Regions from separate parts of the Chryseobacterium geocarposphaerae genome, predicted to be linked through region 1. Evidence: riboswitches for the same ligand, from Rfam matches in the RefSeq annotation. Region 1 holds a riboswitch; the other holds the start of a gene.

Region 1 (15,325 bases):
CTGCTGCAGTAATTTCAGCAATTTCAGGGAGAACGTAGATATCCAGTAATTTCTGTCCTGAATTTTTTGTTTTGTTTAAAGGGGAAGAATCGGTATCATTTGTTTTCGCTATTTCCCTGCTCAGGTAACATTTTCCGTTACAGTGAATCTCCGGATTGCTCTTATTGATACACAACACTTCGGAGATATACTCATAATTTACAGCATATTCCACCAGTGGAACCAGAGGCCTGAATACCACAAATAAAGTGAGAAATATGCTGCAAACTAAGTTCATTCAATCATTATTTTTTGCTGGTCGCTTCTTCGTATCTTCTGCTGATTTCCTTCCAGTTGGTTACGTTCCAGATCGCAGCTAAATAATCAGCTCTCTTATTCTGATATTTCAGATAATAAGCATGCTCCCATACATCAATACCGAAAATAGGAGTTCCTTTTTCTTCCACAACATCCATCAAGGGATTGTCCTGATTAGGTGTCGAGGAAACGAATAGTTTTCCGCTTTTATCTACCGCTAACCAAGCCCATCCTGAGCCAAAACGGTCTGCTCCCGCTTTGCTCATCTTTTCCTTGAAGGCATCCATACTTCCGAAAGCATCATTAATCGCTTTTGCCAGTTTTGCAGATGGCTGTGTATTTTTTTCAGGCGTTAAAACCGTCCAGAACAATTCGTGGTTGTAATGACCTCCTGCATTATTTCTCACTGCAGCCGGCAATTTTGATACATTCGATAAAATCTGAAACAAGGTTTGTTTCTCCTGTGGTGTTCCTGCAATGGCTTTATTCAGATTCGCAACATAGGCAGCTGCATGTTTTGAATAATGAATTTCCATGGTCTGTGCATCAATATTACCCTCCAGTGCATTGTAAGCATACGGCAAAGGCGTCTGTTTGAACTGAGCTAATGCAAACTGCGCCGCGAAAACTGCGCTTAAGGCAGCAATTTTTAAAATTTTCATAATGTTTTGTTTTTTAGTGGTTAAACAATAATTATTTTAATAATTTCTTAATGTCTTCAATTAATATCTCCCGGTCAGGATGATATTTCCCCATCAGTTTCGCTGTTTTTCCTTCCGGATCCTCATAGTTTAACCCGGAATAATAAAGGATCGGCATATTGTCTTTATTATATCTGCAGCGGATATTCCCTTCTTCATCTACAAGAGCAATCATTCCGCTGTGATTAAGACTTTCGCTTTCATCTTCTTTGTCCCCAACGTAAATATTGAACTGATCTGCCAATTTTCCGATATAATCTCTGTTACCCGTTAAAAAATGCCAGTTCGGAGACTTTACACCAATTCTTTGAGCATGTTCTTTCAGTGATTGAGGGGTATCATTTTCGGGATCAATACTTATTGAAATAATTCCGAAATCAGGGTTGTTGATCTCGTCCTCAATTGCTCTCATGTTAGTATTCATTACCGGACAGATTGTAGTACATCTGCTGAAAAAAAATTCTACCAAATACACTTTTCCAAGCATATCTTTGTTGGTGATTTTTTTATTATCCTGGTCCGTCAACTGGAAATCAGGAACCTTCATTACCGTATAAAGGTTCTTTTTAAAGTAGCCCATTCCTACACCGATTCCCAGAAAAAGCAACGCAAAAACCGCAATCGGAATAATCACTTTGCTTTTTGTATTGTTTGGGTTTTTATTTTTGGGCATACTTTTCAGGATTTTTTTTGAATTCGTCTTTGCATAATGAACTGCAAAAACCGTACGTTTTATTTTTATATACTGCCGTATCTTTCATATCAGGCTCTGTCGGCATATGACATATAGGATCTACTGCGTTGGCAAATTTTATCTTTTTTACATCTGATTTTACAGCGGTATTGGCTTTTTTATGCTTTACTTTAGGGGTTTCCTGAGCACATGCCATTAATGAAACGGACAATAATGCCGTCAAAAAAATTTTTGATTTCATTTTAAATTAAATTGAAATTAATAGTGGTATTGAAAAAATAATTGATTTTTAAACTAAAATTAATATGAGCTGAATCAATTTTGAAGAAGCCAAGTCCATGATTCTTTAAGCATTCTATTTCACCTAAAGATATTTTTAATTTTCTTGAAACTTGATAAAATCAGTGATTTAAGCTAACTAAAAATTTAGTTTAAATCATTTAAGACAAAGGAGGATGGAATATCCTGGCGAAATATTCTGAAGTGTGAGATTTGCTATAATCCGAGGATGGACTTTTTATAGGAATATCAAATTGATTTTTGTCTGAAAAGGAAAGAATCTCTTGAGAAAGAAAAACATCTAAGCCGGTAATTTTTATATTCTGGCTATTATTTGACTGTTTTTCTGTCTTTGCCAGTTCTTTTTCAACATAACATTTCCCTTTACAGGTAGACTGGGGAATATTTCTTTTTTCACAAAGGTTTTTAACGATGTAATCATAATTAACCGCATAATTAATCAAAGGCAACACAGGACGTATCGCAATTGTGAAAATAATAAATATGGAAATGAAAAACTTCAACAATCAATTCTCTTCTACAAATATACTACTGAAATTTGTTTTTACGGTTGATTTATGATGAATGTCATTGTTATTTTTTTCCCACAGATCTCTCAGATTACACAGACCTATTTATATTCGTGGAACCTGCAGGAGGTTGATTTAAATAGATGCTAAATGTATTTAAATTTTATCTCCCGTAAATTGGGCTGATTACGCAGATTTTTATATTCTAATTGCAATAAAAAACAAGTGCAATCATCTGTGACATCTGTGTGATCTGCGGGAGATAAATTTCAGGATGCTTTTCCCACAGATCGCACAGATGTTATCTACATTTTTAATCTGTGAAATTTGTGGGATCAGTGGGAAATGATCTATAGTTTATTTAAAATTTCATCCGTTGAATTCTTACCGCATTTAAAATAGCCAACAACGCAACCCCAACATCTGCAAAAACCGCTTCCCACATCGTTGCCAATCCTCCCGCCCCCAACGTCAGAACAATTGCTTTAACTGCAAACGCCAGGACAATATTCTGCCAAACTATTTTTTTAGTTTGCTTTCCTATATTGATCGCCATTGGAATTTTACTGGGTCTGTCATCCTGAATTACGACATCTGCGGTTTCAATCGTCGCATCGCTTCCCAATCCGCCCATGGCAATTCCTACATCGCTTAAAGCAACAACAGGTGCATCATTTACTCCATCTCCTACAAATGCTACGGTCTGATTTTTTGCTTTGATTTCTTTTACTTTATTCACCTTGTCTTCAGGAAGCAGGTCTCCGTAAGCATTCTGAATTCCTAGAGTATCGGCAACATACTTCACAACAGACGGTTTATCTCCACTCAGCATTGTCGTTGCTACGTTTAATGATTTTAATTTATCGATGGTTAATTGTGCGTCGGCTTTAATAGAATCTGCAATTGTTAAATAACCGACAAACTTTTTATCATAAGCCACAGCAATTAAGGTATAGACAATATTTTCAGGTTTTATATGGTAGCTGATTCCGAACTTATCCATCAACTTGAAATTACCTACAAGTAATTCCTTTCCGCTAATGATTGCTTTTAATCCGTGTCCTGCAATTTCTTCCACATTTTCCAATGAAATGGAGTGATCAATTTCTCCAACATACTCATGGATTGCGGTTGCAACGGGATGCGAACTTTTACTTTCTAAAGCATTGACGAATTTTAAAATTTCATCTTTATTAAATTCATTATCAAAATCAACTTCCTGGACTTTGAAAACCCCTTCCGTCATCGTCCCGGTTTTGTCCATCACTACATTCTGAACATTTGCCAAAACATCCAAGAAGTTACTTCCTTTGAATAAGATCCCATTGCGGCTTCCCGCTCCTATTCCTCCGAAATATCCCAACGGAATGGAAATCACCAATGCACAGGGACAGGAAATCACCAGGAATACCAATGCTCTGTACAGCCAGGTTTTGAATTGATAGTCTTCAACAAAAAAGTATGGCAATAGCGTAATCCCGATAGCGAGAAAAACAACAATCGGTGTATAAATTTTCGCAAATTTTCTGATGAATAATTCTGTTGGAGCTTTCTGAGCCGTTGCATTCTGAACCAATTCCAAAATCTTGCTCAGCTTACTGTCTTTGTAAGCCGTGGTGACTTTCACCAAGCTGACTGTATTTAAATTAATCATTCCCGCTAGAACAGTTTCTCCTTTGGTTTTGATATCCGGTTTACTTTCACCCGTTAATGCAGCCGTATTAAATGAAGCTGTTTCAGATAACAGCTCTCCATCCAATCCCAGTTTCTCCCCCGATTTTAACTGAATTATTTCACCAATATTTACGTTTTCGGCTTTTACAGTTTCAGGTTTACCATCTTTTAAAACGGTTACTTCATCAGGACGTTGATCGAGCAAGGATTTGATATTGCTTTTTGCTCTCGTTACTGCCATTGCCTGGAAAACTTCACCTACCGAATAGAAAAGCATTACTGCAACACCTTCGGGGTATTCACCAATAGCAAAAGCTCCTACTGTTGCGATTCCCATTAAGAAAAATTCAGAAAAAACATCGCCTTTTGTGATGCTTTCATAGGCTTCTTTTAAAACAGGCAATCCAACAGGAATGTAAGCAACTAAATACCACACTAAACGAATCCAGCCAACAAACCAATCCTGTTTTATATAATTGTCTAAAGCAATACCTACTAATAATAAAACAAAGGAGATTATCGCCGGCAGAAACATCTGAAATACTGATTGATCTCCCGTATCATGAGAATGACCATGATCATGACCTTCATGATTGTGATTATGTTCTTTTTTTGGTTTTGTGCTACAGCATTCTTCCATAACTTAAAAATTTTAATCAAAATTAGGAGCAAACTGAATGCAATGCTATTGCAAACTTTCGAGACAAGTTTCACAAATTCCTTTCGCAAAAAGTCTTATTTCATCTATTCTGAAATTTGTCTGAACATTTTCCGGAAACGAGATATCTTCTTTACAGGTGGTCTGTTTGCAGATTTTGCAGTAGAAGTGCAGATGCCAGTCTTTATGCGTAGTTTCGTCGCATCCGTCATGGCAAAGCTTATATTTTGTTGTTGTATTCTCCTGAATACTGTGGACAATTCCTTTTTCTTCAAAAGTTTTTAATGTTCTGTAGATGGTAGTCCGGTCTGCATGATCGAAGTGACTTTCGATTTCAGACAATGATAATGCTGCGTCCTGAGAACTTAAAAAGTCATATACCAAAATCCTCATACTTGTAGGTTTGGTATTTTTGTTAATCAATTTATCTTCGATGTGTGTTTTCATTCTTCAGGATTTAAGGTTCTTCTCAAAGTTAGCTGTTTTTTCAATGTTTTCATCATTGGCTGCTTCTGTTTACATCTATCAGACGTCATTTAAGTTTACAAAAGTCTTTCTAAAATTGTTGCAATCATATTGCAAAATTCAAGGTATTAAAAATAACTTCAACCCAAACGTTATATGTATAAATAACATTTTTTAATTACTTTACTGTTTTAAAAAAAATTATATTGGATAACCAACTTAAATCAATTCAAATATGAAAAACATAATAATGATATTATTCCTAGGATTATTAGTAAGCTGTGATCCTGGGTATACCATATACATTAGAAACAAATCACAAAATAACTTATATGTTGAAACTGATCGTGCAATAGAAAATCGGTTGGTAAGCAAAAGAGGGCCTATTTGTGATTCAATTATTTCAAAAAAGGTGGGCTCATCAAATCTAAAAGAGCTTTATAAAGTAAATAAAAATCAAAATATTTTATTATTCTCTTATTTAGGCGCCCCGAACTCAGATTACTTCCCGTACAAGAGTGTTAAAATAATAAAGAATTCGGATACCATTAAAATTGATAAAAATAACCTCATTCAAAAAATTACCAAGGGCAAGAATAGCAACTACTATATAAATATAGATTAATTGTAATAATATCATCTCAAAACAATGAAATTAGATAATTTAATACCAATAAACTAACCCATTTCTGACAATCACAGATTATATTTTCACACTATAAATAAAAAAGAGCAAGAAATTCACTTGCTCTTTTTAATTATTACAAATTCGGATTATTTTCAATCTCTTTCTGCGGAATAGAGAATAAATAATATTTGCTGTTGGCTACAAACGGAGACTGATCAGGGAATGCAAAAATCGTATGTCCTCTTCCGTTAACGGTTTTTACAACACCAGCCGGAGTCGTGATCTGTACCTGAATCGCCTGTCCGCTTGAATTGGTAAACGGTTTTCTCACGACAGTTCCCTGCGTTCTGATAATGTCTGACAATGAGAATCCTTCACCAAACAATTCTTTTCGTCTTTCAATCAATACTTCTTTGATCACATCGTTTTGTGCTAAAGAACCAGAATATTGATTGGCGTTTCTTGCTGATTTCAACTGATTTAAAACGGTTACAGCATTTGTAACATTTCCGCTTCTCGCTTCAGCTTCGGCCTCAATTAAATACATTTCAGCAGCTCTCATGTAAACAATATCTGCAATTAAATTGGCTTTAAATTTAAACTTCGCATATCGCAGCAATCCTTCCCTTCCCGGATTTCCATCCCATGAAAACAGTGAATAACGGATATCATTGGTATCAAACAGGTCTTTAAAATAAGGATCCGCCATAAAGCTGTAATAATAACTTCCCGAAGACGACACATCTAAAAAGTGGAAAGCATAGCTTTCACCTGACTGTTCCTGTGTCTGGCCGTGTCCCCAGATCCATTCTCCATTACTGATATCATTGAATCCGTCTTTATATTTTTCCGCCGTCATCAAAGCATACCCATTTCTCGCAATTTTTGCAGAAGCTGCAGCTTTTGTCCAGTCTCCGGTATTCAAATAAGCTCTTGCCAGTAATCCATTGACAACTGATCTGTCAATTTTGTCCTTGTTGTTTCTTGAATAACTTTGAAGCAACTGATCCGCATCTGCCAAATCACTTTTAATTAAAGTATAGATTTCTTCAAGGCTGGCTTTTTTCTTTCCTACTGAGCTTGTTGTTGTCGGTTCAGTATAAATTGGAGCCGTTAAAGCCGTTTTATCTTTTAAATAACTGAATTGATAAAAACTCGCCAGATTTAAATAACAAAATGCCCTCAATGCTTTAGCCTGACCTTTCACCTGATTTTTTTTCTCCTGGCTCCCCTCTACTCCATCGATTCTTGCAAGAACATTGTTCATATTATTGATGGTAGAATACAGCAGACTCCAGATAAAAAGTGGCCTGCTTCCCGTATTATTCACCAAATCTGTAAAAGCATACGCTCCGGGAAATCCATATTTATTGGTTAAAACCGCCACATCACTTCCCATAGCATCACTTGTTCTCAACACTGTGGAGTACCCGATATTCGCGTAAGTTGTCCCATCGTCATTAAATTTAGCCCAGGTTCCGTTGATTACCGTTTCCGCACTTTCTGCTGTCTTGAAAACTTCCTCTTCATTAGCCTGATTGGTCGGAGCAGTTTCCAGATCACTTTCACAGCTGATTAAAGACCATGCTGTGATTAATGCAAAAGATATATATTTTAATTTTTTCATTGTTTTTCATTTTAAATGTTAAAGAGTTGCCTGTACACCAAACGTAATTGTCCTCATGGCAGGATATCTGTAATAGGTTGTTCCGTCTAAGGTTTGTTCAGGATCCATTCCTTTATGCTTATAGAATGTTAAAAGGTTTTCTGCCTGAACATAAACTCTGAACTTCTTCAAACCTATTTTTTCAAAATAATCCGATGGAAGTGTATAGCCTAAGCTCACATTTTTCACTCTAGCATACGTCCCCGAGTATAAGAATCTTGAAGATGTTGAAGTCCAGTTATTCGTTGTTGTACTTAAAGCCGGGACATCGGTGTAACGGTTTTCAGGCGTCCATCTGTTCAGCATTTCCGCACTCCAGGCTCTACCTGCTGAACTTCCGTTATGCATCAGCATCGTATAATCCGTATCTAAAATTTTTCCTCCAATAGCAAATGATACTAAGGTTGAAAAATCAAAGTTTTTGTAAGCCAGACTCGTGGTAATTCCTCCCATTACTTTCGGAAGAGATGAACCCTGCAGTGTTTTTGTAGCTTTTGCATATTCTGAAGTGGTTCCTTCTACCGTATTTCCGCTGGCATCTGTTGTAATCGTTTTCCAAAGCGGCTTTCCGTTATTCGGATCTACTCCTGCCCATTCAGGAATGAAGAAATCATAAACAGAACCACCTACCTGCAATAGTTTTGTACCACTTACAATAGAGCCTTTCGGAAGTTTCGTGATTTCATTTTTGAGAGTACTTAAATTCACATCCACATTCCACTCAAAATCTTTTGTTTTAATGGGTGTTGTGAATAATGAAAATTCAAAACCGGTATTTTTTAGTTCACCAATATTCGCCTGATATTCACTGAAACCTAATGACGGAGCCAAAGGCATTCCAAACAGAAGATCTTTACTTTTTCTCTGGAAATATTCTACATTACCTTTAATTCTGTTATTCAGAACAGAAAATTCAATACCTGCATTCAAATTCAGGTTGGTTTCCCATTTCAGATCCGGAGTCGGCAGTTTGCTTGCTACCGTTCCTCCTTCTCCCAAATTATTATAAAAAGCATATAAACTTTGGTAAGCATAATAAGTACTCAGCTTATCATTTCCCTGGCCTCCGTAGCTTGCACGAAGTGTCAACTGGTTAAAGACATTTAAATTTTTAATAAAATCTTCATTCGACGCCTTCCATGATCCTCCTACCGACCAGAATGTCCCCCATCTGTTTTCCGGAGAGAATCTTGAAGAGCCGTCTGCTCTTACCGATCCTGAAACAAAATATTTATTTTTATAATCGTATTCAGCTTTCCCTAAGAAACTCAACAATCCCAATTTGTCACTATTTCCTGAGAAGCTTCCCAGCAAAGCTGCAGCATCAGGCTCATAATAATACGGCAATGAAAACTGGCTTCGGCTTCCTGAAATCGTCTGATATTCGTAATGGTAAAATTCCTGACCACCCAAAATATTGATGTGATGCTGTCCGAATTTTTTATCGTAGGTTAAAATATTACTTGTTGTGTAGGACAGCGTTCTCGAATTGGTTTTTGTAACAGCCCCCCCGATTTCAGTTCCCTCTCCTAATAACGGATTGGTATAATAATGGCCATTATAATTAACCAGATCAACCGAAAAGCTTGATTTAAATTTCAATTCAGGCAGGAAAGTGAATTCTGCAAAACCTTTCCCTGAGAAGTTATCTTCTCTGTTCTCATTTTTATCCAAAGGTAATGTTGCTGCAGCATTTTCATTTTGTAATGCACTTGTAGGCCTGTATTTTCCGAAATCATAAATATAATTTCCGCTGGAGTCCAATTTATAGCTTCCGTCTGCATTTCTTTCGTAGTAAGGATAAAAAGATGGTATAACTCTCGCCGCATTGATCACATTATCCGTTCTCGAATCCGATGACGGCGGTGCTTCCTGAAGACTGTTCGTATACGCTAAATTCGCTCCTACATTCAGCCATTTTTTGACTTCAGAATTGATTTTTAATCTTGTGCTGTATTTTCTGAAGCCAGACTCAATGGCAATTCCTTTATCATCCAAATATCCTAAAGAGAAAAAATAATTGCTCTTCTCATTTCCTCCACTAAAATCCAAATCAACCTGATTTCTGGAAGCCGTTCTCTGCAAAATATCTTTCCAGTTGTCATTCCATAAAGCTGTTGCACCCGGCAAAAGTTTCCCGTCAGTTCCTACTGGTTTTACATAATTTGCTCCGTAAGGATTGATTCCTAAAGCGTTTACCAAATTATCGGTTGCCATCTGTGCCGCCTGCTGGGAAGAAACCTGGCTTGATGTGTATCCGTTTCTCAAGGCTTCCCAATACAATTGAAAATATTGGTCGGTGGTTACCTGCTCATAATCCTTTACTGCTCTGCTTGAGAAACCCTGGCTTATATTAAAGTTTACTCTCGCTTCGCCCTTTTTACCGGATTTAGTCGTTATGATAATTACACCATTTGCCCCTCTGGAGCCATATAATGAACTTGCTGTAGCATCTTTCAGAACACTGATCGATTCAATATCATTAGGACTTATCGCGTTGATATTTCCGTCAAAAGGTATCCCGTCTACCACAAATAAAGGATTACTCGACGCACTGACAGAACCGATTCCACGAATTCTGATTGATGCTGTAGACCCCGGCTGTCCTGAAGCGCTTACCGCCTGAAGTCCGGGAACCTGCCCCTCCAATGCTTTTGTGATGTTGGTAACAGGCCTGTTATTAATTTTCTCACTCGAAATCGTCGCTACCGAACCTGTATAGCTTGTTTTCTTAGCTTTTCCATACGCCACAACAACCACTTCATCTATTTCTTTTTCATGAAGCGTATCTTTTTTTGCTTCCTGGCCATTCACATTACCGATCCCAAGAAAGAAGGTTGCAACGGGGGGAATCCAAACTTTAGAAATAATTAAATTTTTATTAATCATAATCAATTTTATTTGCTATTAATTAAATTTTATTCTTTTATAGAAAAGACAGCAAATAGCATCAATAATCATGATTAACACTGTGCTCATCTTTCCTTTTTCAAGGCTGAATGTAACACCTTGCATAATGCAGGTTGTTAAGATTTCACAGGGTCAGTTCCCTCCATCTTTCTTTATAAGCCGTTGCAAATCTAAAAACAAAAAGTCCACAAAACAAGTAGACTTTAAAATTTTAATTATAAATTTTATAAAAATTAACTAAATTTTATTTTAAAACAAACAAAAATAGACAGTTATAAAAAATGTTAAATTTATAAACATGAGAAATATCATTAAAAATAATGCAATCCTAAATTTTTACTCTAAAATGGATTTGAAAAAAAAATTCTATTTTCATTTTGAGCATATTTTGAGTTTTAAGACAGCTCTCGATACATTTTTCTTCATTTCATTTCGAAAAACACTCGAACTGACGTACGATTAATTCAAAAAACTTTTTAATTTTATCAAATGAAAGTTTTAATTATAAATGGTCCTAATCTCAATTTATTAGGAACAAGAGAGCCGGAAATTTATGGAACGATTTCGATGGAGGATTGTTTGGAAAACTTAAAATCTGAATTTTCTTCTCATCAAATACAGTATTACCAGTCGAATATTGAAGGCGAACTGATTAACAGGCTTCAGAAGAATGACTTTGATGCTCTGATTATTAATCCGGGAGCTTTTACCCATTATTCTTATGCAATTGCAGATTGTTTAAAAAATATTCAGAAGCCGAAAGTAGAGGTACATATCAGTAATATTTATAAAAGAGAAGAGTTCCGCCAGAAATCCGTAACGGCTGCAAATACGGATGCGGTTTTATCAGGATTTGGAATGGACGGTTATAGGCTGGCTGTTTTGAGTTTGAAATAGCTAATCGTTCTCGTTCTGATTTTACAGATGGCGCAGATGTTTGAAAATATATTTGATCTGACTGATTTGTAAAATCTTTAGAATAAAAAAATCCTCATCAAATGATGAGGATTTTATTTTTAGTTTGTTGTTTGTTCTTGTAACTGAGGTCCTGAAGGAATCAATTTTTTACCTTCTTCAGTATTGCAATACTGCTCAAAGTTCTTGATATATCTTGCAGCCAAGTCTTTTGCTTTTTCTTCCCATTCAGAAACATTGCTATAAGTATCTCTCGGATCCAAGATACCTTCAGAAACATTTGGTAATGTTGTAGGAATTTCAAGATTCATAATAGGAACCATTGCTTTAGGAGCATTTTCTATAGAACCATCAATAATTGAATCAATAATCGCTCTTGTATCCTTTAAAGAAATTCTCTTTCCGGTACCATTCCAACCTGTATTTACCAGGTAAGCTTTTGCGCCATGCTCTTTCATTTTCCCGATCAATGTTTTTGAATACATTGTCGGATGTAATGTTAAAAATGCTTCACCAAATGCTGGAGAAAAAGATGGTTCCGGCTCAGTAATTCCTCTTTCAGTTCCTGCCAATTTTGAGGTATATCCGCAAAGGAAGTGATATTGGGCCTGGTCTTCATTCAAAACAGAAACCGGAGGCAATACCCCAAATGCGTCTGCAGAAAGGTAAACAATCTTTTTTGCATGTCCTGCTTTTGAAGGCAACACAATTTTATTGATATGATAAATCGGATAAGAAACCCTTGTATTCTCAGTGATAGATCCGTCTGTATAATCAGCAACACCATTATTTACTACAACATTCTCCAATAATGCATCTCTTTTAATGGCAGCGAAAATGTCCGGTTCTTTTTCAGCAGAAAGATCAATTACTTTTGCATAACAGCCTCCTTCATAGTTGAACACTCCATTGTTATCCCAACCATGCTCATCATCACCGATTAAGTATCTTTTCGGATCTGCGGATAAAGTCGTTTTTCCTGTTCCTGAAAGTCCGAAGAAAAGAGCAACATCCCCTTCTTCTCCTACGTTCGCAGAACAGTGCATAGAAGCCATACCTTTTAACGGAAGATAGTAGTTCATCATAGCGAACATTCCTTTTTTCATTTCCCCGCCGTACCAAGTACCTCCAATGATCTGAAGTTTTTCAGTAAGGTTGAACATCACAAAGTTTTCGGAATTCAATCCCTGAGCTTCCCAGTTTGGATTGGTAGTTTTAGAACCGTTGATTACAGTGAAATCCGGCTCTCCAAAGTTTTCCAGCTCGTAATGCGAAGGACGAATAAACATGTTAGTAACAAAATGTGCCTGCCACGCTACTTCAACAATGAACCTTACTTTTAATCTCGTATCTGCGTTTGTTCCACAGAAAGCATCTACTACATAGATCTTTTTTGCATCAGAAAGTTGGTTCAGCACTAAATCTTTACAAGATTTAAAGATTTCCAGCGTAGTTGGTAAGTTAACTTTACCATCCCAGAAAATTGTTTCTCTTGTAACATCATCCTGAACTATATATCTATCTTTAGGTGAACGACCCGTGAAAATTCCTGTTTTTACCGATACCGCACCAGATTCCGTAAGCTCTGCTTTTTCAAACCCTTGATTTTCAGGAGAAACTTCAGCCTGATACAATTCTTCATACGAAGGATTATATATTACCTGATAGTCTCCTTTAATCCCTAATTTTTCTAAATCTTGGATGATTTTAGCGTTTTTCATTTTACTTATATTTTTCTATTTCTTTTTTTGTTCAACAAAATTAATATTAATTAATTGTTAAAAGTGGTCTAAATATAATGATATAAGTCAGAATGGCAAATAAAAAAACGAGTTTATAAAAAACTGCAAATCAGTTAATTAAATCAGAATACTCAAAAATTGTGTGAAAACCTTTTCCCCAAAAATAGTCCTTAAAGCCCTCAAATTTTGAGCTCATTACAAAATCTCCACCCCAAGCGCCTAAACTTTTGATAAATACCGGACAATCAGCGAAAAACCTCGCTTTAACTGTCGGAATTTCAAGAAAATTGGAGATTCTTTGCTCATGAATCAACATTAGTTCAGAAAAATTTTCCAATTCGCTACATAGTAAAATATTTCTTGTAAGATCCGAAAATTCATCGACCAGTTTTTGGGACTTTGTTTTTGACTTGTAAAGACTGATTCCTTCACGGCTATCCTGCTTCTGATTTAAGTGGATAAAAATTAGTTCATTTTTGAAAGGGGGATCAAAGTCCACCTTTTCATATTTAACCTCAGGAACGCTCTGAAAAATGATGGCAGATTTCTCTTTTGCTACCGCAATATCATAACCACTACCTCCCAAGCTTATCTTATTTAAATAGAAAGGATCAACTTCAGCCCATTCCGCAAGATTGTTCATTAAAGTAGAACTGCTACCCAAACCATAATCTGCCGGAAACTGAAGATTGGTTGTTAAGTGATAAGTAAAATTGTTTTTGAATTTAATAGTAGAAAGTGCCTGAACGTTCTTTAATGTTTTCAAGATAAATTCAGCACTTGAAGGAATATTGGTTTCCAGGATCTGCCAGTTTTGATAATCTATGACAGCTTTTAACCAAAGTTTATTTTGATGATAGGCTTCCCAGCATATAAGGGATTTTTCATCATTTTTTTCTTTAAAAGAAAACTCTTGTCCCAGCTTGGTAGGTACCGCTAAGACAAGAGCTCCGTCCATCGCGAAATATTCTGAAGTCAGCATTAGCTTCCCTGGTGAAAATATCTCGCCCATGATTTTTTTATTAGATTAGATTGCAGAAGCTACGTCCACAGAACCATCAATCTTCTTGATCAACCCTTGTAACGTTTTCCCCGGTCCAACTTCTACGAAATTAGTTGCACCGTCTTTAATCATATTCTGAACTGACTGCGTCCATTTTACAGGACCTGTTAATTGAGCAATCAGATTTTTTTTAATTTCATCCGGATCAGAAACTGAAGTAGTCGTAATATTCTGATACACAGGAATAGTAGCTTTTCTGAATTTTGTCTGTTCAATAGCAGCAGCCAATCTTTCTTGTGCGGGTTGCATCAATGGAGAATGGAATGCTCCGTTTACAGGTAACAACAATGCTCTTTTTGCTCCTGCTTCTTTTAATTTTACGCAAGCTTCTTCAACAGCAACTGTTTCTCCAGAAATTACCAATTGTCCGGGACAGTTGTAATTGGCAGGAACTACAATTCCACTAATCTGTGCGCAGATTTCTTCAACTTTAGCATCTTCCAATCCTAAAATCGCCGCCATAGAACTTGGATTCGCATCACAAGCTGCCTGCATCGCTTTTGCTCTTTCAGAAACCAATTTCAAGCCATCGTCAAAAGATAAAACTCCATTGGCAACCAACGCTGAAAATTCTCCTAAAGAATGCCCTGCAACCATTTCAGCCCCAAGACCGTTTACTGCTTTAAGTGCAGCTACTGAATGTATAAAAATTGAAGGTTGAGTAACCTCAGTTTTTTTAAGATCTTCATCTGTTCCATTAAACATAATAGAAAGAATGTCGAACCCTAAAATTTCATTGGCAGATTCCATCAAGTCCTTAATGTCTTTTCGAGAATCATACAATTCTTTTCCCATTCCTACGAACTGAGAACCCTGCCCAGGAAATACAAGTGCTTTCATGTATTGATTTAAAATATTTTGCAAATATAAGTATAATTAAGAATACCTTTAAGTGAATTAAATCATTTAAGGAACCAACCTAATAACTCTGTACCCAGTATTTACATAAGCTCCATTGGCTTTTGATTTTACAAACTCAAATTTGGTAGCCAGCTGGGTCTGTACTTTATTCATTTGTCTGAAGATCTCTCCTTTTCTGTTTTCTCTTGTCAACATATCATTTACAACATCAAATCCTATTACTGCATATTTTGGAGGTGTCT
Region 2 (15,325 bases), 100 kb from region 1:
GTTTTTAACGGAAAGGAAGGAGTTTTATCACAGAGAATATTACCAGAGAAACTATCCAACGGCGATGAAAATCCGGTTAAAGTTGATATTAAAAACAATTACAGATTTAAGATTCATGTAAAAGTAATTGATGAGATTCCTTTTCAGTTTCAGAAAAGAGATTTCATGATCGAAAAAAGTATTGAAGAAGGCAGAAATTCATTTTTTCAATATGTTTTAGAACCTAAAGAAAGAGGGGAGTACAGCTTTGGTGCTTTAAATATTTTTGTTTCTTCCCCTTTAGGATTGGTTGCTAAGAGATTTACTTTTCAGAAAGATGCCATGTTGCCTTCTTATCCTTCATTTATTCACTTAAGAAAATATGAATTGATGGCACTTCAAAACGAATTTTTATTGGGGGGAATCAAAAAAATACGAAAACTGGGACACACCATGGAATTTGAGCAGATCAAAGAATATGTTCCCGGAGATGATGTAAGAACGATCAACTGGAAAGCAACCTCCAAAGCAAATCGATTGATGGTGAATCAGTTTCAGGATGAAAAAGCACAACGTATTTTTATGCTGATCGATAAAGGAAGAACGATGAAAATGCCATTTAACGGATTAAGCCTTTTGGATTATTCTATCAATGCAACGATGGCCTTATCTCATATCATTCTGAAAAAAGGAGACCGGGCAGGAATGATGACTTTTTCTAAAAAAACCGAAAACAGAGTAGCTGCAGATAATAAATCCGGACAATTAAAGAAAATTTCTGAAGCTTTATACAATGTTAAGACAGATTTCTTTGAAAGCGATTTCAACAGATTGTACCAGGATGTAAAATTTTCTCTCAATCAAAGAAGTTTAGTCTTACTGTTTACCAATTTTGAAACATTGGACGGACTGAACAGGCAGTTAAAATACCTTCGTGGAATTGCTAAAAACCATTTGCTGGTTGTCGTGTTCTTTAAAAATTCCGAAATACAGACATTGATGCATAAGAACCCTGAAAATATGCAGGAGATCTATGATGAAATTGTAGCAGAGAAATTTGAGTTCGAGAAAAAATTAATCATTCAGGAACTTCGAAAATATGGGATTTATTCAGTGTATACACTTCCTGAAAACTTAAATATCGATGTGATCAATAAGTATCTTGAGATAAAAGCGAGAGGGATTTTATAACTTTGAAGATTCGGGTTCTTTAAACTACTCACATTTTGATTTTTACTAAAATGCATTAAGATGAGAATTTCATTAATGATATTGTGTTTTTATTCCATATTATCCTGTAATGGTAAATTGAAAAATGAAGATGATTTTGTGATATTTAAAGTAAATCCGAAACTTGAAAATGTCTCATTGTATTGGAAAGATGATGACGGAACCATTCTTAAAAGTATTAAGAATCTAAAAAATAAAGTAGAACACGATAACAAGAGATTAATATTTGCCATGAATGGCGGAATGTTTGAAATGAACAATTCTCCAAAAGGACTTTATATTGAAAATTTTAAAATTCTAAATAAACTCGACACATTATCAGGAAAGGGTAATTTCTATCTCAATCCCAATGGAGTATTTTATCTCACAAAAAATAATGATGCTGAATTAATTGAGACGAAAGCTTTTAAGTATCATTCAAATATTAAATACGCGACTCAATCTGGACCGATGCTGCTGTTTAGCGGAGAAATAAATCCGATTTTTCAGGAAAACTCCCAAAATGTTAATGTAAGAAATGGAGTAGGGATTTTAAAGGATGGAAATATAGTTTTTATTATGTCTAAAAAAGAAGTTAATTTTTATAATTTTGCTTCTATATTTAAAGAACTAGGCTGTATAAAAGCTTTGTATCTCGATGGTTTTGTATCAAGAACTTATTATCCGGACAAAAAATGGATTCAAAAAGACGGTGATTTTGGAGTCATGATTGGAGTAACTGAACTGAAAAAATAAATTAAAATGAAAATAACACTTAACAGAATCAACGACGATTTTTTATTTGAATGCACCAACTCACAAGGGAATTCAATTTTACTGGATAATACTTCTCAGCCTGGAGCAAAAGGAGTTTCTCCTATGGAAAGTGTTTTGATGGCCGTTGCAGGGTGTAGCGGAATTGACGTAGTTTCTATCCTGAAAAAACAGAGACAGGAAATTACCGGTTTTAAAGCTGAGGTAGAAGGAGAACGTATTCCTGTTGAAGACGCAAAACCATTCAAAGCGATTAAGGTGAAATTTCTATTAGAAGGAAATATCGATCCTAAAAAAGCACAGAAAGCAGCTCAGTTATCTTTTGAAAAATACTGTTCTGTTTCTAAAACACTAGAGCCTACTGTAGAAATAGGGTACGAAGTTTTTGTAAACGGAGAGCAAGTTACTCACTAGAATACTATTACGAATATTTTAGGGTATGAGAATTTGAACGTTGTTTTCGATTCTAATACCCTAATTTTTAAAATTTATTTACATTAATCTCGGTTTCATTAGTTTTGCAACCGTTGCAGTCCATCCTGTCTGATGCGATGCACCGACTCCGCGACCATTGTCACCATGAAAATATTCAAAAAAGGTGATATAATCTCTAAAGTTTTCGTCAAAATTAAACTTAGCATTTCCACCATTGAAAGGACGTTGCCCGCTACCATCCTTTAAGAAAATAGAACATAATCTGTGGCTTATATTCTGGGCAACTTCATCAAGATTTCGTTTGTCCCCACTTCCGGTCGGAAGTTCTACTTTCAGACTGTTTCCGTAATAATAATGAAAACGCTGTAGACTTTCCACAATCAGGAAATTAATAGGAAACCAAATCGGACCTCTCCAGTTGCTGTTTCCACCAAACATTCTGCTGTCGCTTTCTGCAGGGGTATAGTACACGACATTTTCAACGCCATGAACTGAGAAAACAAACGGGTTTTCTTCATATACTTTTGACATGGCACGAATTCCATAGGGGCTTAAAAATTCCTTTTCGTCAAGCATTCTTGTTAAAACCTTTGTCAACCTGTTTTTACGGAGAATACTCATGAGATGCTTTCTTCCTTGCCCCTCTTCGTCCCAGTGAGAAACAAGTTTGGTCAGTTCAGGTTTATTTTTTAGGATCCAATCCATTCTTGCAGTGAAGTTGGGCATGTTTTCCAATAATTTATGGTCAACAATTTCTACCGCAAACAATGGAATTAATCCCACGATACTTCTTAGTCTTAAGGAAACACTGTCGCCGTTACCAAGCTGAAGGACGTCATAGAAAAATCCGTCTTCTTCATTCCAGAGACCTTTTGTTCCTTCACCCAGATTTTCCATCGCTTCTGCAATATAAAGATAATGCTCAAAGAACTTAATAGCCATATCTTCATACACCTGATAATACTGAGCCAGCTCCATAGCAATTCGCATCATGTTTAAGGCATACATTGCCATCCAGCTTGTTCCATCCGCTTGCTCCAAATGTTGGCCATCCTTTAAAACCATATTACGGTCAAAAGCACCGATATTATCCAGGCCAAGGAAACCTCCGCCGAAAATATTTTTACCGTTTTTATCCTTTCGGTTGACCCACCATGTAAAATTCAGAAGAAGTTTCTGGAAAACTTTCTCCAAAAATAAAAGGTCGGGTTTTCCATTTTGCTTTTCATCAATTTTAAAAACACGGAAACAAGACCATGCATGTACAGGAGGATTTACATCACTTAAATTCCACTCATAAGCAGGAAGCTGTCCGTTCGGATGCATGTACCATTCCTTTGTCAGCAAAAGAAGCTGCCCCTTTGCAAATTCAGCATCAATAATGGAAAAAGGAACACAGTGAAATGCCAGATCCCAAGTCGCATACCATGGATATTCCCACTTATCGGGCATCGAAATAATGTCCTTATTATGCATATGATTCCATTCCGTATTTCTTACATAATTGCTGAAATCTCTTGGTGCATCAAAATTAGGATCGCCTTTCAGCCATTTCCCGACATTGTAATGATAAAACTGCTTATTCCAAAGCAAACCTGCAAAAGCCTGTCTCTGAACATTTCTTTCATCATCATTGACGACATCGTTCTGAATTTCATCATAAAATTCATTGGCTTCCTCCATTCTCTGATCGAAGATTTGATCAAACTGGTCAAACGGTTCATCCAGATTATGTGGTGAAAGTCTGAAATCAAAAGTTCTAGAAGCTCCCGCCTCAATTGTTTCATCGATTAAGAATGAAGCTTTTGTCCCTGTTTTTTCGGGATTTATAGTATTGCTTCCGTAAATGATGTAATCATTGATCCCGTCTTTGAAATAAGTATTTCCGGGGTAGGGTGTTCCGTATAGTTTCGGATTGTTGGTTTCGTTCTCACAAAAAACGCTTTGCGCACTATCATTTCTTGAATAAAACTTTTTGATGGAAATGCTGTCATGATTGATACTGATACTTCCGTCATTCGCTGCATTTAATTGAGCTTTATAGGTGTTGTATCCCCATTTCCAGTTATTTCTGAACCATACTGTTGGTGCAATCACGATAGGCGCGCTGATCTCACTTCTGTTACAAACCGTGATTCTGATTAAAATATCGTTATGATCCGCCTTGGCATATTCAATAAAGATGTCGAAGTATTCATCCTTATCAAAAATTCCGGTATCAATAATTTCGTATTCAGGTTCCTTTTTACTTCTCTTAGCATTCTCTGAACGGATTTTATCATACGGAAAGGCATTCATAGGATATTTATACACCATCTTCATATAGCTGTGTGTAGGTGTATTATCCAGATAATAAAAAATTTCTTTGATATCTTCCCCGTGATTTCCTTCAGGATTGCTCAATCCGAAGAGACGTTCTTTTACGATTCGGTCTTTCTTATTCCAGAAGGAAAAGGCAAAACATAAAAGCTGCTTTACATCGGAGATTCCCGCGATCCCTTCCTCTCCCCAACGGTACGCATAGCTTTCTGCAGCGTCATGATTGGCGAAATTCCATGCATCACCGTTGGAGCTGTAGTCTTCACGTACATTTCCCCATTGTCGGTTGCTTACATATGGACCCCAGTTTTTCCAGTTGGTATCTTTTAATCTTTGTTTTTCAGCAATCATACTCAGCATTTTTCAATACGAAGGTAGTTTTTTTGAGAAAAAATTCCAACATCCTGAATCTGAATAAAATTTAATATTCACAGGCAAGCCTTTATTTAATGAGGTTTCTGAGCTTTAAAATAATTTATTTTAATATATAAAAGAAATGTTATACCTTTGCACCATTCGTTCATTCAAATATTGAAAATGTTATCAAGAAAGGTTGAGGGATTAGACCCTGTGAAACCTTAGCAACCCTTTGTGAAAGCAAAGAAGGTGCTACGTTCTACCAAATTTATTTTTGGACAGATAACTTACTGAAGTTCTTTCAGCCATTTCCTGTGGCATTTTCAATTGTATTAAAATATAATAGAATTGAAAGCAGAACTTAAACATATTAATTTTTCGTATCGTACAGATTCCCAAAAGGAATATAATATCCCGTTGAGCTATCAGCTTTTCGGGAAAGACTTGTTTTCAGCACCGATCATTTTAGTTAACCACGCCTTAACCGGAAATTCCAATGTTTCAGGAGAAAACGGATGGTGGAAACAATTGATTGGAGAAGGTCAGGTCATAGATACAAATACCTACACAGTTCTGTGTTTCAATATCCCCGGAAACGGTTACGATGATTCTTTTATTAATGAGTACGAAGATTTCACGCCTTCAGATATTGCCAATATCTTCTTAAAAGGTCTTGAAATATTACATATTAAAAGTGTGTACACAATTATTGGAGGCTCTTTAGGAGGAGGAATCGGCTGGGAAATGTTGGTGAAAAATCCAAATCTTTCTGAAATTTTTATTCCTATTGCCTGCGATTTTAAAACTCATGATTGGCTTCACGCACAATGCCTGGTTCAGAAATTTTTGTTAAATCAAAATGATGAGCCTTTACAGAAAGCGAGAATCCATGCGATGCTCTGTTACAGAACACCAGAATCTTTAAACGACAGATTTCAAAACAAATATAATCAGGAAAAACAGCGATTGGAGTCAGAAGACTGGCTTATTTATCATGGGAATTCATTAAACGAAAGATTTAGTTTAAAGTCTTATAAGCTAATGAATCATTTACTGATGAATATCAATGCTGATGAAAAAAAACTGGAAAAAATAGAGGCACGAATGCACCTGATCTCAGTAGATACGGACCTGTTTTTTCCGGCATCAGAGATTCGAATGTGCTTTGAAAAGCTGAAATCAAAAAAAGGAAATGTTTTCTATCACGAGATACAATCAATTCATGGGCATGATGCCTTTTTAATGGAGTACAAACAACTAAATAATATAATAAAACCTATTCTGAAAATATGACAACATCAGATATTATAAACATCTATCGAAACAAAGCATTGGTAAATTTTGAGGGAAAAGACTTCCTTGGACAGATTGGAGTGGATTCCAGAATTTTCCGAGTGCTGAATGATGCAGGTATAAGCGTAGGAGTGATTTCTCAACAGGCGATTGAGAATGGAATTTCTGTTTTGGTAGATGAAAATGATGCGGAAGATGCAGTACGTGTTCTTACTGAAGAATTTAAAAATGAAAAGGCAAAAGGAGCTGTAAGTAATATCTACAATATTAATAATGTAGCAGTGATCGGATTTGTATCTGAAAATTACAATAAAATCCTTTCCGAACTTCAAAGAAACAAAATCTTCCCATTGCTGTTGAACCAAATTGCATCTGCAGGAAGAGTAAATATAGTGGTGACTGATAACCAAACCGAGATTGCCAAAAATATCGTGGAGACTGAAATCTATGGAAAACCGAAAGTGGTACATTTAGCTTTGATCGGACACGGAAATGTAGGTGGAACTTTGGTAGAACAAATCCTGGATTCTTCACATGATATTTTAACGAGAAAAAGATTACAGTTGAAAATCATTGCGATTGCCAATTCTAAAAAAATGGCTTTAAACAAAGGCGGTTTTGGAAGTGACTGGAGACAGAAAGTGAATTACTCTCAAACTGAATCTAGTGTAGAAGGTTTGATCAACTATGCAAAAGAACATCATCTGGAAAATTTGGTGATGGTAGATAACACGGCAAGCAAGGACTTTGTAAAACATTACGATGTGTTTGTAGATAATGGTTTTGATATTGTTTCATCCAATAAAATCTATAATACACTTCCGATTGCAAACTATAGAAGTTTAAGAAAAGCATTAGAGAAAAATAAAAAACAATACCTGTACGAAACCAATGTTGGGGCTGGTTTACCTTTAATCGATACTATCAAATTATTACATCTTTCAGGAGAAAATATTACAAGAATTAAAGGAGTTTTCTCAGGAACATTGAGCTATGTTTTCAATAACTTTTCTTTGAGAAACGATAAATTTTCAACCATTATCAATGAAGCTCTGGAAAAAGGATATACAGAGCCGGACCCAAGAGAAGACTTATCAGGAAATGATGTAGCGAGAAAATTATTGATTCTGGCAAGAGAGCTGGATCTTATCAATGAATTTGAAGATATCAATATTCAGAACTTAGTGCCTGAAAGTCTGCTTTCAGTTTCAAAATCGGAATTCCTTTCCAGATTGGAAGAACTGGATGAAGAATATCAGAAAATTAAAGACAATCAGGAGCCGGGACACGTGTTAAGATATGTTGGAGACTTACACGGAGACTTACAAAAAGAAAAAGGAGAACTTGATGTGAAATTAGTTTCCGTTCCTGCAACTTCCGCATTAGGACAATTAAAAGGTTCGGATTCAATCTTCGAAATTTATACGGAAAGCTATGGCGAAAACCCAATTGTCATCATGGGAGCCGGAGCCGGAGCAAAAGTTACGGCAAGAGGAGTTTTCGGAGATATTTTAAGACTAAGTGAAAAAAAATAAATTAATATAACAATTTAATAATGTAGAGGTTGGGTAGTATTGATTATTATTGTCATGCTGAGCTTGTCGAAGCATCTCATTATTATATTGCTAAACTCATACATTACTACAATTTAAAACTTTATGGAAAATTTTGAAACCTTCGCGATAAGAACGCAAACTGAAAGAACTCAGTTTGATGAACATTCAACGCCTCTATATTTGACATCCAGCTTTATTTTTCAGGACGCAGAAGATATGAGAGCGAGTTTTGCAGAAGAAAAACAGAAGAATCTTTACAGCCGGTTTTCAAACCCGAATGTAACGGAATTCACAGATAAAATTGCCAAAATGGAAGGAGCCGAATCCGGTTATGCTTTTGCAACAGGAATGGCTGCGATTTATTCAACTTTCGCTACTTTGTTAAATGCAGGAGATCATATCGTAAGCTGTCAGTCGGTTTTCGGTTCTACCCATACGTTGTTCACCAAATATTTCCCGAAATGGAATATTGAAACCACTTATTTTAAAGCAGAAGATTCCGAAAATGTAGAAAAATATATTCAACCGAATACTAAAATTTTATATCTGGAAACACCTACTAATCCTGCAATTGAGGTGTTGGATTTAGAATTTTTCGGACAAATTGCAAAGAAGCATAATTTAATTTTCATAGTAGATAACTGTTTTGCAACACCGTATTTGCAACAGCCGATCAAATACGGAGCAGACATCGTAGTGCATTCCGCAACAAAGTTGATTGACGGTCAGGGCCGTGTTTTGGGTGGAGTAGCAGTGGGCAGAGAAGATCTGATTCGTGAAATTTATCTTTTTGCAAGAAATACTGGACCGGCAATGTCGCCTTTCAATGCCTGGGTGTTATCTAAAAGTTTGGAAACTTTAGCCATCCGTGTTGAAAAACATTGTGAAAACGCTTTAAAAGTGGCTGAATTTTTAGAAAGCCATCAGAATGTAGAACTGGTAAAATATCCTTTTCTGCCTTCTCATCCAAGTTATGAAATTGCTAAAAAGCAAATGAAGTTAGGGGGAAACATCGTAGCATTCGAAATCAAAGGCGGAATTGAAGGTGGAAGAAACTTTTTAGATAAGATTAAAATGTGTTCGCTTTCTGCAAATCTTGGTGATACAAGAACAATTGTTACGCATCCGGCTTCTACAACGCATTCCAAATTGTCAGACGAAGAAAGAAATGAAGTAGGAATTACGGCAGGGTTGGTTCGTTGTTCAGTAGGTCTGGAAAATGTGGATGATATTATTGCGGATTTAAAACGGGCGCTTGGATAATTCAATAGGAGCGGGCTTTAGCCCGTTTAAAATAATGAAATACAAATGGCTTTAGCCAAAACATACAATGAAAAATTCAGAACAACTATACAAAGCATTATCCGAGAGAATTTTAATTCTGGACGGAGCGATGGGAACCATGCTTCAACGATATAAGTTCGAGGAAGAAGATTATCGTGGTGAGCGTTTCAAAGATTGGGAACATCCGGTAAAAGGAAACAATGATCTGTTGTCATTAACGCAACCTCAGGCGATTGAAGAAGTTCACAGAAAATATCTCGAAGCAGGAGCAGATATTATCGAAACCAATACGTTTTCGGGAACAACGATTGCGATGGCAGATTATCACATGGAAGATCTGGTTTACGAACTCAACTATGAATCTGCAAAAATCGCAAGAAAAGTATGTGATGAATTTACTGCACTGAATCCTGATAAACCAAGATTCGTAGCAGGTTCTATTGGTCCAACTAACAGAACGGCAAGTTTAAGTCCGGATGTAAACGATCCTGGTTACAGAGCCATTACATTTGAAGAATTAAGAGTCGCTTACAAACAACAGTGTGAAGCTTTATTAGACGGCGGTTCAGATATTCTTTTGGTCGAAACCATTTTTGACACCTTAAACGCAAAGGCAGCTTTATTTGCTATCGATGAAATTCAGGATGAGAGAGGAATAAAAATCCCAATTATGGTTTCAGGAACGATTACTGATGCTTCAGGAAGAACGTTGAGCGGGCAAACCGCAGAAGCATTTTTAATCTCCGTTTCACATTTGAATTTATTAAGCGTAGGCTTCAACTGTGCTTTGGGAGCCAATCAGTTGACGCCTTATCTGGAAACATTGGCTCACAATTCAGAATTTCATGTTTCGGCATATCCGAATGCAGGTCTTCCTAACGCTTTTGGGAAGTATGACGAAACACCGGAAGATATGGCAAGTCAGATAAAGGAATATGTGGAGAAAGGATTGATCAATATTATTGGAGGTTGCTGTGGAACAACACCAGATCACATCAAGGCGATTGCAGATCTGGTAGCACAATATCCGCCAAGAAAATTGAAAGAATTTGTATGATTTAATAGAATTTTTTTATTGAATTGATAGAAAAAGGAACGGTTTTTAATATTATCTTTAATTACATCACAAAATTTACGATAATGGAAAAGCCGATTTACCTTAAAGATTCAGAGGATGCAAAACTGTTTAATGAATTAAGAAAAAAAGTGAACCAGCGAGTAGAAGCCATTCCCGAAAACAGGGATCTTTATATTCAGATCAAAGCCATTATTTTGCCTTTGGTCTATTTTGGCTTATATGTGTTTGCACTTTTTAATGTCGATAAACCTTGGATCTATACTTCGAGTTTTGTGCTGATGGGGATTTCTTTGGTTTTAATTTATTTAAATCTGATTCACGAAGCAGCCCACAATAATATTTACAAAAGCAAAAGATTAAACAGTCTGGTGCTGCAGATTTTTGATTTTGTGGGAGCCAATTCCTATATCTGGAAAAAAAGACATATTGCAAGCCATCATGCTTATCCGAATGTTGACGGTTGGGATACGGACATCGAACAAAGCGGACTTTTGTTAATTGTTCCATGGATCAAAGCAAAAGGCGTTCAGAAATATCAGCATTTCTTTTTCTTTCTGGTGTATCCTTTATATCTGTTCAATTGGATGTTTATCCGTGATTTTAGAGACTTTTTCGATAGTGAAAGAGTGATTCTGAAAACACAGGGGGCGATTCCAGCAAAAGAAAAAATTAAAATGGTTGCCTATAAACTGTTCTATTTTTTCTATCAGATTGCAGTTCCTGTTTTGTTTTTTAAAGTATCCATCGGTTTGGCTCTGGGAGCCTGGTTTTTGCAGGTGATTGCGGCGAGTGTTTTTGCGCTTTTTGTATTGTTGCCATTGCATCCGCTTCCTGACAATGCTTTTCCGAAACTGGACGAAAAAAACGGACTGCCTTTCAGCTGGCTTCATCATCAGTTTGAAGTTACCAATGATTTAAAAGAAAACAACTGGTTCGTAAGAAATGTGCTGGGGAATTTCAATTTTCATGTTGCCCATCACCTTTTCCCGAATTACAGTTATGCCTATTATAATGAAATTACAGAGGAAATCGAGCAATTTGCTAAAGAGCACGGGTTGGCTTATAAAAGGTTTCCGATTTTTACCGCTTTGGGCAAACATGTGGATTTGCTGAAGCAGAATGCGAATAACGCATATTTTATTTTAGAAGAATAATTTGATGAAATATTTAAGATTATCGGGGCTTGAGCCTTTGATTATTACACCGGAAAGCAATTTTATCAACGTTGGCGAAAGAACCAATGTTGCCGGTTCAAAAAAATTTTTAAGATTAATAAAAGAAGAAAAGTTTGCGGAAGCGCTGGATATTGCACGTCATCAGGTTGAAGGTGGTGCGCAGATTCTTGATGTCAATTTCGATGATGGGTTGATCGATGGAAAAGCTTCCATGATTAAATTTTTAAATTTAATTGCCTCCGAGCCGGATATTGCAAGAATCCCAATTATGGTAGATTCTTCGAAATGGGAAATACTGGAAGCAGGATTACAGGTTGCCCAAGGTAAATGTGTTGTAAATTCTATCAGCTTAAAAGGCGGTGAAGAAGAATTTATCAAACAGGCAAAAGCGATCAAAAGATATGGTGCCGCTGTAATTGTTATGGCATTTGATGAGGTCGGACAAGCAGACACGTACGAGCGTAGAATAGAGATTTCAAAACGTTCTTACGATATTTTAGTCAATCAGCTGAATTTCCCTGCAGAAGACATCATTTTTGATTTAAATATTTTTCCGGTTGCAACGGGAATGGATGAGCACAGAAGAAATGCAATCGACTTCATTGAGGCGACAAGATGGGTTCGCCAAAATTTGCCTTATGCTTCTGTGAGTGGAGGAGTTTCCAATGTTTCATTTTCATTTCGTGGAAATGATACGGTGAGAGAAGCGATGCATTCAGTTTTCCTGTATCACGCAATTCAGGCGGGAATGAATATGGGGATCGTGAATCCTGCCATGCTGGAGGTTTATGATGAAATTAATAAAGAACTTCTTGAATTAGTTGAGGATGTCATTCTTGATAAAAGAGAAGATGCTACGGAACGACTTTTAGATTATTCTGAAAAGCATAAATCGGTTAAAAAAGAAAAAGTTGAAGATTTAGAATGGAGAAATCATCCTTTGCAAGAGAGAATTACACATGCTTTGGTAAAAGGAATCGACCGTTTTATTGAAGAAGATGTTGAAGAAGCGAGACAACAGGCAGAAAAACCATTACACGTTATTGAAGTTAATTTAATGACAGGAATGGGGGTTGTCGGAGATCTGTTTGGAAGCGGGAAAATGTTCTTGCCACAGGTTGTAAAGTCGGCAAGGGTAATGAAAAAAGCAGTAGCCTATTTACAACCGTTCATCGAAGCGGAAAAGGACGGCTCAAAACCTGCCAACGGCAAAATCTTAATGGCAACGGTAAAAGGAGACGTTCATGATATCGGAAAAAATATTGTGAGCGTTGTTTTGGGTTGTAACAACTACGAAATTGTTGACCTTGGAGTAATGGTTCCTGCCGAAAAAATTATCCAGACGGCAATTGAGGAAAAAGTGGACGTTATCGGACTCAGCGGATTAATTACGCCAAGTTTGGATGAAATGGTTTATATCGCTTCAGAATTAGAAAGACAAAATTTAGATTTTCCTTTGTTGATCGGTGGTGCAACCACTTCAAAAGCACATACTGCTGTGAAAATCGATTTAAAATATAAAAACGCAGTCGTTCACGTGAATGATGCTTCCAGAGCGGTAAACGTGGTAAGCTCATTGTTGGGCGACAGAAATAAAGAATACGTTGAGGATTTAAAAAATGACTATTCGGAATTCAGGGAAAAGTTTCTTAACAGACAAGTGGAAAAAGACTATGTTTCTATTGAAGAAGCCAGACAGAATAAATTTAAAATTGATTGGGAAAATGAAGAAATCTTTACGCCCAGTCAATTAGGAATTACCGTTGTTGAAAATCAGGATTTAAGAGAATTATTGCCTTTCATCGACTGGTCACCATTTTTCAGAAGCTGGGATTTGCACGGAAAGTATCCGAATATCCTGGAAGATGAGGTTGTCGGAGTTCAGGCAAAAGAATTGTTCAAAGATGCGCAGGTTATTTTAAAGAGGATTTTAGATGAAAAATTATTAACTGCAAAAGCTATTTTCGGAATCTTTAAAGCCAATTCTACCGAAAATGATGATATTTTAATCTTCGATGAAAATAATGAACAGAAAGTAAAATTCATCACATTAAGACAGCAGGCTCAACGTTCGAAAGGCAAAGATTATCTGGCTTTAAGTGATTTTATTGCCCCTCAGAGTTCAGGAAAGACTGATTATATGGGAGCTTTTTGTGTAACGACAGGTTTCGGAACCGATGGATTGGCAGAAGAATATGAAAAAGCGCATGACGATTATAACGCGATCATGGTAAAAGCTTTGGCTGACCGTTTTGCAGAAGCCTATGCCGAATTTTTACATAAAAAAGTAAGAACGGAATATTGGGGATATGCCAATCAGGAAAATTTAACCAACGAAGAATTAATCGCAGAAAAATATAAAGGAATCCGTCCTGCTCCGGGTTATCCGGCTTGTCCGGATCATTTGGAAAAACATGCTATCTGGGATTTGTTAAAAGTTGAAGAAAATATCGGAGTGTATTTGACGGAAAGCCTAGCGATGTTTCCGACCGCTTCGGTTTCCGGTTATTATTTCGGAAGTCCGCATGCGAAGTATTTCGGTTTGGGAAAAATAGCGGAAGACCAGTTGAAAGATTATTCCGAGAGAAAAGGAATTTCTTTGCAGGAAGCGAAGAAATGGCTGTCACCCAACTTAGCAGACGGAATTTAGTTTTAGTTTCGGCGGCGGCAAAGCCGCCGCCGAAACCTAACTACAAAATAATCAAAAACAGACTATAATTAAATAATGAAGATTACAGAACACATAAAAAACGCAAACGGAAAAACTTTATTCTCCCTCGAAGTGGTTCCTCCACAGAAAGGAATAGGAATCGAAGATTTATATACCAACATCGATCCCTTAATGGAATTTAAACCTCCATTTATTGATGTGACAACTTCCAGAGAAGAATATATTTACATTGACAAAGGAAATGGCTTAATGGAACGCCGTATTACAAGAATGCGCCCCGGAACATTAGGGATTTGTGCGGCTATCCAGCATAAATATAATGTGGATACGGTTCCACACTTGCTTTGTGGAGGTTTTACAAAGGAAGAAACAGAATATCTTTTAGTAGACTGTATGTATCTTGGAATTGATAATGTAATGGCTTTGCGTGGTGATGCAATGAAAGGGCATCAGTATTTTGAACCCACCCAGGGCGGTCATGCAAGTGCAATGGATCTGGTTCATCAGATCAATGATTTGGGGAGAGGGAAATATCTTCATAACCAAGATGAAGTTTGTGATGAACACAATAAATTCTGCATTGGAGTTGCGGGCTATCCTGAAAAACATATGGAAGCACCTTCTATGAATTATGATCTGAAGTGGTTAAAGCAAAAAGTAGATGCAGGTGCAGATTATATTGTCACCCAAATGTTTTTTGATAATAAAAAATACATCGAGTTTGTAACAAAAGCTCGTGAAATGGGAATTACAGTTCCTATTATCCCTGGAATCAAGCCGATTGCGACAAAAAAACATTTAAAAGTTTTACCTCAGATTTTTAAAATTGATTTGCCAGAAGAATTGATTAATGAAGTGGAGAAAGCAAAGAACAATGAATCTGTGAAACAAATCGGAATTGAGTGGGCAATTAATCAGTGTAGAGAATTATTAGATTTCGGTGTCCCTGTTTTACATTTTTACTCAATGGGTAAAAGTGATAATATTAAAAAAGTGGCGGGAGAATTGTTTTAAAATAAAAGCTGTTTCAAAAGAAACAGCTTTTATTTTTATTGGTTTAAGAAATTTACAAGTTTTTTTAAATCTTCTTCTTTATTGAACTTTATCTTGTTTTCTTTAAAAAAACTATTTAGAGCCTCTTTTTTATCAGGAAATTGTGCTAAAATTTCTTTTTGATTTTTAGGGCTTTTAATGT

The links. A riboswitch is a leader RNA that binds a small molecule or an ion and turns the genes downstream of it on or off. The one in region 1 is predicted to bind S-adenosylmethionine.
Region 2: it holds a riboswitch for S-adenosylmethionine, as region 1 does, so the genes downstream of both, CLV73_RS19260 (alpha/beta fold hydrolase) here and CLV73_RS12620 (SusC/RagA family TonB-linked outer membrane protein) in region 1, are expected to answer to the same signal.

Annotation. Positions count from the first base shown of each region.
Region 1 is NZ_PGFD01000002.1:216,241-231,565, forward strand. Features, by position in the region: gene CLV73_RS12575 (hypothetical protein) at 1-277, opposite strand, end outside; gene CLV73_RS12580 (superoxide dismutase) at 285-959, opposite strand; gene CLV73_RS12585 (SCO family protein) at 991-1,671, opposite strand; gene CLV73_RS12590 (YHS domain-containing protein) at 1,658-1,933, opposite strand; gene CLV73_RS12595 (hypothetical protein) at 2,133-2,498, opposite strand; gene CLV73_RS12600 (heavy metal translocating P-type ATPase) at 2,863-4,815, opposite strand; gene CLV73_RS12605 (Fur family transcriptional regulator) at 4,861-5,280, opposite strand; gene CLV73_RS12610 (hypothetical protein) at 5,534-5,923, shown strand; gene CLV73_RS12615 (RagB/SusD family nutrient uptake outer membrane protein) at 6,060-7,553, opposite strand; gene CLV73_RS12620 (SusC/RagA family TonB-linked outer membrane protein) at 7,572-10,481, opposite strand; SAM riboswitch class I at 10,565-10,663, opposite strand; gene CLV73_RS12625 (type II 3-dehydroquinate dehydratase) at 10,992-11,399, shown strand; gene pckA (phosphoenolpyruvate carboxykinase (ATP)) at 11,519-13,138, opposite strand; gene CLV73_RS12635 (GYDIA family GHMP kinase) at 13,269-14,171, opposite strand; gene fabD (ACP S-malonyltransferase) at 14,187-15,062, opposite strand; gene CLV73_RS12645 (LysM peptidoglycan-binding domain-containing protein) at 15,129-15,325, opposite strand, start outside.
Region 2 is NZ_PGFD01000002.1:116,357-131,681, reverse strand. Features, by position in the region: gene CLV73_RS12095 (DUF58 domain-containing protein) at 1-1,170, shown strand, start outside; gene CLV73_RS12090 (phosphodiester glycosidase family protein) at 1,231-1,944, shown strand; gene CLV73_RS12085 (OsmC family protein) at 1,951-2,376, shown strand; gene CLV73_RS12080 (MGH1-like glycoside hydrolase domain-containing protein) at 2,455-5,067, opposite strand; SAM riboswitch class I at 5,254-5,362, shown strand; gene CLV73_RS19260 (alpha/beta fold hydrolase) at 5,422-6,366, shown strand; gene CLV73_RS19255 (ACT domain-containing protein) at 6,363-7,901, shown strand; gene CLV73_RS12065 (O-succinylhomoserine sulfhydrylase) at 8,025-9,185, shown strand; gene CLV73_RS12060 (homocysteine S-methyltransferase family protein) at 9,253-10,263, shown strand; gene CLV73_RS12055 (fatty acid desaturase family protein) at 10,347-11,438, shown strand; gene metH (methionine synthase) at 11,443-14,109, shown strand; gene metF (methylenetetrahydrofolate reductase [NAD(P)H]) at 14,185-15,144, shown strand; gene CLV73_RS12040 (hypothetical protein) at 15,180-15,325, opposite strand, start outside.